2 regions of the Pseudomonas sp. SDO52101_S400 genome follow, and region 1 is predicted to be linked to the other one. Evidence: riboswitches for the same ligand, from Rfam matches in the RefSeq annotation. Region 1 holds a riboswitch; the other holds the start of a gene.

Region 1 (4,991 bases):
CTTTTACAGTGATCAGTTCCGGGTCGCCGGGGCCGGCGCCGATGAAGTAGACGGTCATCGTTGAGTCCTGTGAAAAACAAGGGCAGGTCGGTGCTTCACAAGCTCTTCAGATGAAGAACGCTCATGATCGAAAGCGGGAATTATCGGGATTTTACGCCGCGCCGGCCAATGCCAGTGTTGCCTGAGCGTACTTTTGCCGGGAAATCAGCAGTTTTGCCGGGGCCTGAATCAACTGTTCGGCGAGCGCCAGTGCGGCACTTTCCGCCACGCCGTAGCAGCCGGTGCGTTCGAAGGCGATTTGCGAATGGTGGCTGAGTCGTTGCTGGTAACTGGCCAGTTCTTCACTACTGAAGTACAGCAAGGGCAGCGCCAGTTGTGCCGCCAGTTCTTGCAGGCCGGGTTCGTCGCGTTTGAGGTCGATACTGGCCAGGGCCTTGACGGTTTCCAGTTCAATGCGATGAGCCTGCAGGGCCTGGTCGAGCAGCGCGCGCAGCGTACTGGCCGGGCAGCCGCGCTGGCAGCCCAGGCCGACCACGAAGGTCGGCGCTGCGCTGTCATCGGTCATGCGTGGTATTGACCATCGCTTTTGCGGCGGAACAACCAGGCGCTGATCAGGCCCAGGGCCAGCCAGAACGCTACGTTGGTCAGCTGCGAAGCGATTTTGAACTGAGCTTCCAGTGCTTCCGGAGCGAGCATCGAGTGCACTTCCGGTTGCGGGGCGCCAATCACGTGCGGCACAGCGAGGATCGCCACGCCGAGGATCTTCAGCAGCCAGTTGCCACCGAACGCGATCAACGCCAGGCCGACAGCGGTCGAAGCGGCGGTGCCGATCCACCACATCTGCCGCGACGCCAGGTCCGCGGCGGCGGTGCCCGGCAGTTCAGGCGGCAAGCCCAGTGTCGGCGCGAGGACGAAAGTCGCATAACCGGCCAGCCCCCAGAGCAGGCCTTGCGAGGTCTTGGTCGGTGCACGCAGGGTGTAGAGGCCGGCCAGCATCAAGGCGAAACCCACGGCAACCACCAGATTGCCGCCGGTGGTGGACACCACGCGCTGCCAGCCGTTTTCCGGCTCCCAGGCTTCGGCATCGTGGGTGTGGGCGGCGGTGCCGGCGGCGTGCTCGTGGACTTCGGCGACTGGCTCGGCTTTCTCGAAGGTTTCAGCCTGAAGAATCAGCGGCGAAACCCAGAAGCTTTGCAGCAAGGTCAGGAACAGGGCGGCCAGAAGGCCGGTGAAACCTGCGGTCTGCGCTATACGCTTGATCATGTCGTCAGGTCTCAGTGGCACGGGAACGCGGCGCTGTGGCGGGTATCGTGCGCGGCGTTGTGAACCGCTTCGATGTGCGAGAAACCGGCGAAATAGACCAGGCTTGCACCCAGGATCGATGCGAAGATCGCAGCGGTCAGACGTTGGCTCAGGGTGGTGGTGCTGGAGATTTTGTCCGTGTTGCTGCCGGTGCTGCTGATGATCGACATGGCGCTTCCCTCTGGAGTGTCAGCGGGTGAATGGAGCGCATGAAAACCCCTGCGGGTCGGGCGCGCAGAGGTTAGAACAGCGCCCGCCCACCGCGGGTTTGTTATGTTCAGTGACGCAAGGTGCGCACTGTGTGTTGCGGGCCGGTCTCCGGGCTCACGAGGGGTGGCTGTCTGCCGACCTGCAAGCGTCACCTTCCCATGCCGGGGCACAGTGGATCTGACGCTTCGCTCGCTTACCGTTGCGGGGGCAGCACCGGACTGACATGGCTTTAGAGTAAAGCACATGATTCACCGGTTTCCCGTTTCACCCTGTGAAGGGCACCCGTAACAAGTTGTGTAGGAGACCATGAGGGGGGGATTTGAGTCAATTGGGATTGGGGGCAGATCCGTTGCTGCGGTTATGGCTGCTTAGGGTTCCGCCCTTACGGCGGGTCACTTTTTCCAAACGCCGAAAAAGTAACCAAAAAGGCTTTACCCTGACGTACGGCCCTCGCTGTGGCTCGGGTTCCTTCGCTCCGGGATTGATCCGGGGGCATCGCCTACGGTTTGCTTCGCTGCACCTCCTCTCGATGCATGCGGCTGCGCCGCACGGTCGCTGCGCTCCCACCCCCGGATCAATCCCTCCACTCAGCCTGCCGACGGGCCTTGAGATCAAAAGCTTTACTCGAGCTAACGCTCATCGTGTTGAGTGGGGAGGAGCGGGGCGTGTTCGGCTTTGGTTTTGTGGTGGGTTTACCCCTCACCCCCAGCCCTCTCCCCAAGGAGAGGGAGCCGATTGGTGTGCTTTTCAAAGCCTGAGTTCAACACGGTATCGCACGTCGGCGTATCTCTCCCAAACAACTCGGTCAGTCCCCTCTCCCTCTGGGAGAGGGCTAGGGTGAGGGGCTCTTGATGGGGCTTTTGATTTTTTGCTCCTTCGGCAGGCCGAGCGGAGGTGTCCATCAGGGGGTAGGCGCGCAGCGCCGTGCGGCGAAGCCGCATACATCGAGAGGAGGTGCAGCGAAGCAAACCGTAGGCGATGCCCCCTGATGGACACCGTAGCGAGGGAACACTGAGCCTCAGCGAAGTGCCGTACGCCGGGGCAAAAGCCTTTTGCTTACTTTTCGGCGTTTGGAAAAGTGAGTCGCTGTAAGAGCGAAACCGCCAGCGGCAGCACCCGAAGCAACGGATATGCTCTCGTTCCCAAACTCCACGAACCATTGACCCATCCCCACACCCTGCGTAGCCTTGCGCTTTCGAGGTTCTTCGGCCCACGCCGAAGCTAAGAAGGGAACGCGGTCCAAGCCGCGGCTGCCCCCGCAACTGTGAACGGTGCTGTTCGCTGCCACGCCACTGCCAACTCAATCCAGAGCCAGCGGGAAGGCGCAGCGAATACCGGGCCAAGGCCCGAACACCGTCAGCCAGGAGACCTGCCTCGTCACAGATTCTCACTTTCAACCGGGCGGGGTGATCCGGTGGCGAACTCTCCAGGCACGCACCCGTGTTGCCGGTCTCGTCCCGTATGCCCGCCACCTTGCCAAAGGGCATCCGATGAAAACACTGGCCAAACTTCCTGTCACCATCGTCACCGGTTTCCTCGGCTCGGGTAAAACCACCTTGCTGCGGCACATGCTCGACAACGCTCAGGGCCGTCGTATCGCGGTGATCGTCAACGAGTTTGGCGAGCTGGGCATCGACGGTGAAATCCTCAAGCAGTGCACCATCGGCTGCACCGAAGAAGAAGCCACTGGCCGCGTCTACGAACTGGCCAACGGCTGCCTGTGCTGCACCGTTCAGGAAGAGTTCTTCCCGGTGATGCGCGAACTGGTGGCCCGTCGCGGTGACCTCGACCACATCCTGATCGAAACCTCGGGTCTGGCCCTGCCAAAACCGCTGGTTCAAGCCTTCCAGTGGCCGGAAATTCGCAGCGCCTGCACCGTTGACGCGGTCATCACCGTGGTCGACAGCCCGGCCGTGGCCGCCGGCACTTTCGCCGCGTTCCCGGATCAGGTCGACGCCCAGCGCAAACTCGACCCGAACCTGGACCACGAATCGCCACTGCACGAACTGTTCGCCGACCAACTGGCCAGCGCCGACCTGGTGATCCTCAACAAGGCCGATCAGACCAGCCTTGAAGATCTCGCTCGCGTACGCCTGGAAGTCGCTGAAGAGCTGCCGCCAGCGGTGAAGATCATCGAAGCCAGCAACGGTCGCCTGCCGCTGGACGTGCTGATCGGTCTCGGTGCCGGCTCCGAAGAACACATCGACAGCCGCCACAGCCATCACGATCACCACCACGGTGAAGGCGATGACGATCATGACGACCACGATCACGATGCTTTCGACTCAATCTCCATCGAACTGCCACAGGCCGACGAAAGCCTGCTGCTCGACGCACTGACGCAACTGGTGGTCCAGCACGGCATTCTGCGGGTCAAAGGCTTCGCGGCGATCCCGAACAAGCCGATGCGCCTGCTGATCCAGGGCGTGGGTACGCGTTTCGACAAGCACTTCGACCGTCAGTGGGGTGCCGATGAGGCACGCGTGACGCGCCTGGTGTTGATCGGCCAGGAACTGGACGCGGCCAAGCTCGAAGCGCAACTGCGCGCCGCGCTCAGCGTTTAAGCCATGCATCTGCTCAGGACCCAGCCCGGCGGTTTCGTGTCGGATGACAACATTGCCGACCTTGGACAAACCCCCGCCGAGCTGGTGATCCTGTGCAGCGGCGACTCCAGCCTCGCGCTGCTCGCCGAGGCGGCTCAGCAGTTGCCCGAGGATTACCCGAGCGTGCGGCTGGCCAACCCGATGCAGGTGCAGAACCATGCGTCGGTCGACCTGTACGTCGATGAAGTGCTGCGTCATGCCAAGGTCATTCTGATTTCGCTGCACGGAGGCATCGCTTATTGGCGTTATGGCGTCGAGCGGCTGGTCGAGTTGTCCGAGCGTGGCGTGCAGGTGATTCTGGTGCCGGGCGATGATCGTCCCGACCCGGAACTCAGCGACTTGAGCACCGTTGTCGCCGAGGATCGTGACCGGCTCTGGCAGTTTTTGCGTCAGGGCGGCATGGGCAACGCGCTGGATTTCTTCCGCTGTCTGGCCAATCGCTGGCTGGCGCGGGATTACGTGTGGGGCGAGCCGCAAACGCTGCCGCGCACGGCGATTTACCACCCGAATAAAAACACCGCCGCACTGAGTGACTGGCAAGCCGATTGGCTGGCCGGTCAACCGGTGGCGGCGGTGCTGTTTTATCGCTCGCATTTGCAAGCGGCCAACACGGCGTTTATCGACGTGTTCTGCCAACGGTTGCAGGCTGCAGGACTCAATCCGCTGCCGGTCGCCGTGGCCAGTCTGAAAGAGCCCGGCTGTCTGTCGGTGGTCGAGGACTGGTTGGATGAGGTCGAGGCCTCGGTGATTTTGAACACCACCGGTTTTGCTCAATCCAGTCCGGAAGCGCCGCATCTGCGGCCATTCCGTCGCAACATTCCAGTGATCCAGGCGATCTGCGCCCAGGACAACGAACCCGGCTGGCGCGAGAGCGAG
Region 2 (4,991 bases), on a different contig from region 1:
GAACAGCGCGGCGAACACTGCATCGCTGCCGTTCTCCAGCACCGATTCAGTGGCGGCGCGGGCGACAGCGGTGCTGTCCAGCTCACTGGTCTGGCGGCTGACCAGATAACCCACGCGCTTGCGCGCCTCTTCCAGATCATCACTGCGCAGGGCCTTGGCCACCGGCTCGACGTGCTCGCCGAGGCTGCGCATGCCGAGGGCGCAATACAGCGCAAGAATCTCGACGATCCAGCCCACATACGGCGCCCAGGACAATGCCGTGGCGAGCAGGGTCAGCGGCAGCACTGCAATCACCCACGCGGTGACGCCATGGCTGCGCCAGCCGCGCCCACCGCTATTGAATCGTTGCTCGATGCGCCCGGCGAAATTACCGAACGCCACCAGCGGATGCCAGCGTTTCGGTTCACCCAGCAGCGCATCCAGCGCAACCGCGGCGACACTCAACAACGCCACACTCATTGACTCACTCCCCAGAAATTTTCATACAGCAGCTCATTGAGCGGACGCGCCTGCGCCCACCCTTCGAGTACCAGCATCGGCGCCGGATAGAATTCCTTGACCGGCCCCAGACAAAGAACCGCCAGCGGCTTGGCCCCGGCCGGCAGTTTCAGCAGATCGGCCAGCGCCTGCGGTTCGAAGAGCGACACCCAGCCCATGCCCAGGCCTTCGGCGCGCGCGGCCAGCCACAGGTTCTGGATCGCGCAGGACAATGAGGCCATGTCCATTTCCGGCAGCGTGCGGCGACCGAAAATATGTCGCTCGCGATCATCCATCAAAGCGGCGACCAGCACTTCGGCGCAGTCGTTGATGCCTTCGACCTTAAGCTTCATGAACTCGTCGCTGCGCTCGCCGAGGGCTTCGGCGGTGCGTACGCGTTCTTCTTCAACAAGGTTCTGGATCTGGCCACGCAAGGCGCGATCGCTGATGCGGATGAAGCGCCATGGCTGCATCAGGCCGACGCTCGGTGCCTGATGTGCGGCTTCAAGCAATCGGCGAAGCAATTCAGGCTCGACCGTGCCGCCGCTGAAGTGGCGCATGTCGCGACGTTCGGCGATAGCGCGATAGACCGCTTCGCGCTCGGTTTCAGTGAATGCGTTGTCGGTCATGGCACCAACAGTGCGGCAATCGCCGACGGATTCGACGGAAAATAAAAGTGCACGTATGAGGCAGTCATCCGCCCTTGCCGATACACCGCTTCCGCACCGCGCCCGCCATTGGGGCTGTGGCCACGGGCAATCGGCGTCAGTTCGGTGGTGGTCAGGGAATGGTGATAAGTGTGGCCGCGCAGCAAGCCTTCCGGCAGTTCGACCGATTGCAGAGCCAGCGCAGCCAGACGCTTTTGCATCACCGCATCACCCTTGAGCAAACCGACCAGTTCGGCGCGAGTGCCTTCGACATCGGTCAGCGAGTCGAGCAGATACAACATGCCGCCACATTCGGCGAGCAGCGGTTTGCCGGCGGCGTGATGCGCGCGAATCGCTTTGAGCATGTCTGCGTTCTGCGACAAGGCAACGTGGTGCAATTCCGGATAACCGCCGGGCAGGTAAACGCTGTCGGCGTCGGGCAATTGCGTGTCGCGGATCGGCGAGAAGAAACGCAACTCCGCGCCCATCGCCCGCAACAGGTCGAGACTGGCGCCATAGGTGAAAGCGAAGGCTTCGTCACGGGCGACGGCAATTCGTACGCCTTCGAGCAGTCTTTCGGTCTTGACGATTTCAGGCGCGGCGAATTCGACGGCCGGTGGCAGCGCTACCTCGCAGGTGCTGGCCAGCGCTTCGGCGGCGGCGTCGAGACGCAGGTCGAGATCATTCAGTTCGCTGGCCTGCACCAGGCCGAGATGACGGCTTGGCAGTTCGATCCCGGTTTCCCGGGACAACGCGCCGTACCAGCGCAGGCCTTCGGTAAGACTGCCTTCCAGCAACTGCGCATGGCGCACGGTGCCGACGCGGTTGGCCAGCACGCCGGCGAACGGCAGGTCCGGCTGATAGCGCGCCAGGCCCAGCGCCAAGGCGCCGAATGTCTGGGCCATGGCCGTGCCGTCGATCACGCCAAGCACCGGCACGCCGAAATGCCGCGCCAGATCGGCACTTGATGGCGTGCCGTCGAACAAGCCCATCACACCTTCTATCAGGATCAGATCCGCTTCGGCGGCGGCTTCCCACAGCAATCGACGACTTTCCTGCTCGCCGACCATCCACATGTCCAGTTGATAGACCGGCGCACCGCTGGCGCGCTCGAGGATCATCGGGTCGAGAAAGTCCGGGCCGCACTTGAAAACGCGGACCTTGCGCCCCTGATTGCGGTGCAGACGGGCCAGTGCGGCAGTAACGGTGGTCTTGCCCTGACCAGAGGCCGGCGCGGCGATCAGTACCGCCGGGCAGTGACGTGGTTGATTCAAAGTTCGACGCCTTTCTGCGCTTTGATACCAGCCTGGAAGGCGTGCTTGATCATGCCCATTTCGGTGACGGTGTCGCCCATCTCGATCATTTCCGGCTTCGCGGCGCGACCGGTGACGATCACGTGCTGCATTGGCGGACGGGCCTGCAGATCGCTGAGTACCTGATCCAGATCCAAGTAACCGTGCTTGAGCGCAATGTTCAGCTCATCGAGCACCACCAGGCCGATCGTCGGGTCACGCAACAGTTCGCGGGAGACTTCCCATGCAGCCTCGGCGGCGGCGATGTCGCGCTGGCGATCCTGGGTTTCCCAAGTGAAGCCCTCGCCCATCACATGAAAACGTACCTGCTCGGGGAAACGGCGGAAGAACAGTTCCTCCCCGGTGCTGTTGCGACCCTTGATGAACTGCACCACGCCGCACTGCATGCCGTGCCCCATCGCGCGGGCGAGCATGCCGAACGCCGAGCTGCTTTTGCCTTTGCCATTGCCGGTCAACACCAGCACCAGGCCGCATTCGTCTGGCGAATTGGCGATGCGCTCGTCGATCACGGCTTTTTTGCGCTGCATGCGCGCCAGGTGGCGCTCGTCGCGCTCGGGGGAATCAGTCATGGGGGAGCTCTCCGTTGAGGCTGGATAACGGCGGGCAGGCACAAGAATAGACGGCAACAAGCCTGGCATCGCCCACCGTGATGCCGCTGGATGGATCAGGCCGGTCTCCGGGCTCATGAGCGGCCCAGGCCTGGCTGCGCGCCTTCCCGCTTTGCAGCAGTGGCATCGAACGCAGCTTTTACTCATTTACCGTTGCGGGGGCAGCGCCGGGATCGTGATGGCTCTTCGCGTGAAGACCATCCTCACCGGCTTCCCTGTTTCACTCTGTCGACAGCGGTCACAGAGCACCTGAAACAAGCCGCGAAGGTTAGAGGGTTGGGGGTGGAGCGTCAAATGAAGAGGCCCCCTGAAAGCGAATAACTGCCGTCGATCAATTATCTGACGCCAATCTTGTGCCACACTGTCAGCAGTGATATCAAAGAGCCATGCTTTTTGAATGCAGAGAGCACATCACAATAACAAGGGAGAGCACCATGCAAGGCACGATCATCAGCAATCCGCGGCTGGAATTCCTGCGCCCGGTGCTGGAACGCTGGTTTGACTGTATCGACCGTTACAACGCCGTGCGCGGCGACAACGACACGCCTTACTGGCACGACGAAAAAGCCAACCTCGGCCTTCTGTCAGCCGCCGCATGGATGGCCGAACTGGTCACCCTGCGCGATACCGCCACACGCAAGCAGAACGAGGAAGGCGAGCGCAATGCACGTGCCGACCTGTTCCTGGCCGGCCCCGAAGATCGCGCTTATATTCAGGCGACGCAGCGCTGGCCGCGCGTCAACAGCCTGAATCTGACCCAGGCCCTGGCCGATATCACCAGCGACGCCAAGCGCATCAGCTACGCCAGCGATCTCAAACTCGGCTGCCTGTTCGTCGCACCACAAAAAGCCCAGCACAGCGCCAGCCCGGAAGAACTGCAGGACATGGTCGACGACCTGCAAAAGGAACACACCTGCGCCGTGGCCTGGTACTTCCCTTACGCCTACCGCAAATTGCGCAGCGAAGCCGGCAACTACCATCCCGGTATTGCCGTGTTGTTCAAGGAGGCGCGCGGCTGAGCGGTTGAACCATCGGGCTCGCGCACTTCTCTATGATTAGGAATGCATTCATAGGGAAGATCAGTAATGCGCAAGCCCCACCTCGTTTTCGTCATCGCACTCGCCGGAGGGCTCACCGCCTGTGGTGAATCCTCCAGCCTGCAAGTCTCGGACGGCACCGGCCCGTCCCCCAAACTGCCCGAACCAAACAAGACCCTGATTCCGACGGTGAACATCGCCCCGGCGATCGGCTGGCCGGCCGGCGCGAAACCGACGCCAGCGGCAGGTACTCAAGTGGCGGCGTTTGCCGAAAATCTCGATCACCCACGCTGGCTCTACGTGCTGCCCAACGGCGATGTGCTGGTGGCGGAAACCAATGCCCCGCCAAAACCGGACGACGGCAAGGGCATACGCGGCTGGGTGATGAAAAAAGTCATGGGGCGCGCCGGCGCCGGGGTTCCCAGCCCGAACCGCATTACCCTGTTGCGCGATACCGATCACGACGGCGTGGCGGAAACCCGCACGGTGTTTCTGCAAAATCTGAATTCTCCGTTCGGCATGACCCTGGTCGGCAACGATCTGTACGTCGCCGACACCGACCGCTTGCTGCGCTTCCACTACGAACCCGGCGCAACCGAGATCAAAAGCCAGCCGATCAAGGTCGTGGATCTGCCGGGTGGCCCGCTCAACCATCACTGGACCAAGAACGTCATTGCCAGCAAGGACGGCAGCAAGCTGTACGTCACAGTCGGCTCTAACAGCAACGTCGGCGAAAACGGCCTGGATCAGGAAGAAGGTCGCGCGGAAATCTGGGAAGTGGACCGCGCCACCGGCAATCACCGGATCTTCGCCTCCGGCATTCGCAATCCCAACGGTCTGGCCTGGGAACCCAAAAGCGGCGCGCTGTGGACAGCGGTGAACGAGCGGGACGAGATCGGCAGCGACCTG

What was found. Region 1 has a riboswitch for cobalamin ahead of cobW (cobalamin biosynthesis protein CobW). Riboswitches for the same ligand answer to the same signal wherever they lie in the genome.
Region 2: another riboswitch for cobalamin. It lies ahead of cobO (cob(I)yrinic acid a,c-diamide adenosyltransferase); the one in region 1 lies ahead of cobW (cobalamin biosynthesis protein CobW).

What each region holds. Positions count from the first base shown of each region.
Region 1 is NZ_JBSVWF010000016.1:729-5,719, forward strand. It holds gene cobM (precorrin-4 C(11)-methyltransferase) at 1-58, opposite strand, end outside; gene ACW9HX_RS10255 (cobalamin biosynthesis protein) at 152-565, opposite strand; gene ACW9HX_RS10260 (CbtA family protein) at 562-1,263, opposite strand; gene ACW9HX_RS10265 (CbtB domain-containing protein) at 1,275-1,472, opposite strand; cobalamin riboswitch at 1,595-1,813, opposite strand; cobalamin riboswitch at 2,694-2,903, shown strand; gene cobW (cobalamin biosynthesis protein CobW) at 3,003-4,076, shown strand; gene cobN (cobaltochelatase subunit CobN) at 4,080-4,991, shown strand, end outside.
Region 2 is NZ_JBSVWF010000030.1:2,957-7,947, forward strand. It holds gene cbiB (adenosylcobinamide-phosphate synthase CbiB) at 1-459, opposite strand, end outside; gene bluB (5,6-dimethylbenzimidazole synthase) at 456-1,106, opposite strand; gene ACW9HX_RS16285 (cobyrinate a,c-diamide synthase) at 1,103-2,398, opposite strand; gene cobO (cob(I)yrinic acid a,c-diamide adenosyltransferase) at 2,395-3,006, opposite strand; cobalamin riboswitch at 3,088-3,313, opposite strand; gene ACW9HX_RS16295 (hypothetical protein) at 3,480-4,064, shown strand; gene ACW9HX_RS16300 (PQQ-dependent sugar dehydrogenase) at 4,131-4,991, shown strand, end outside.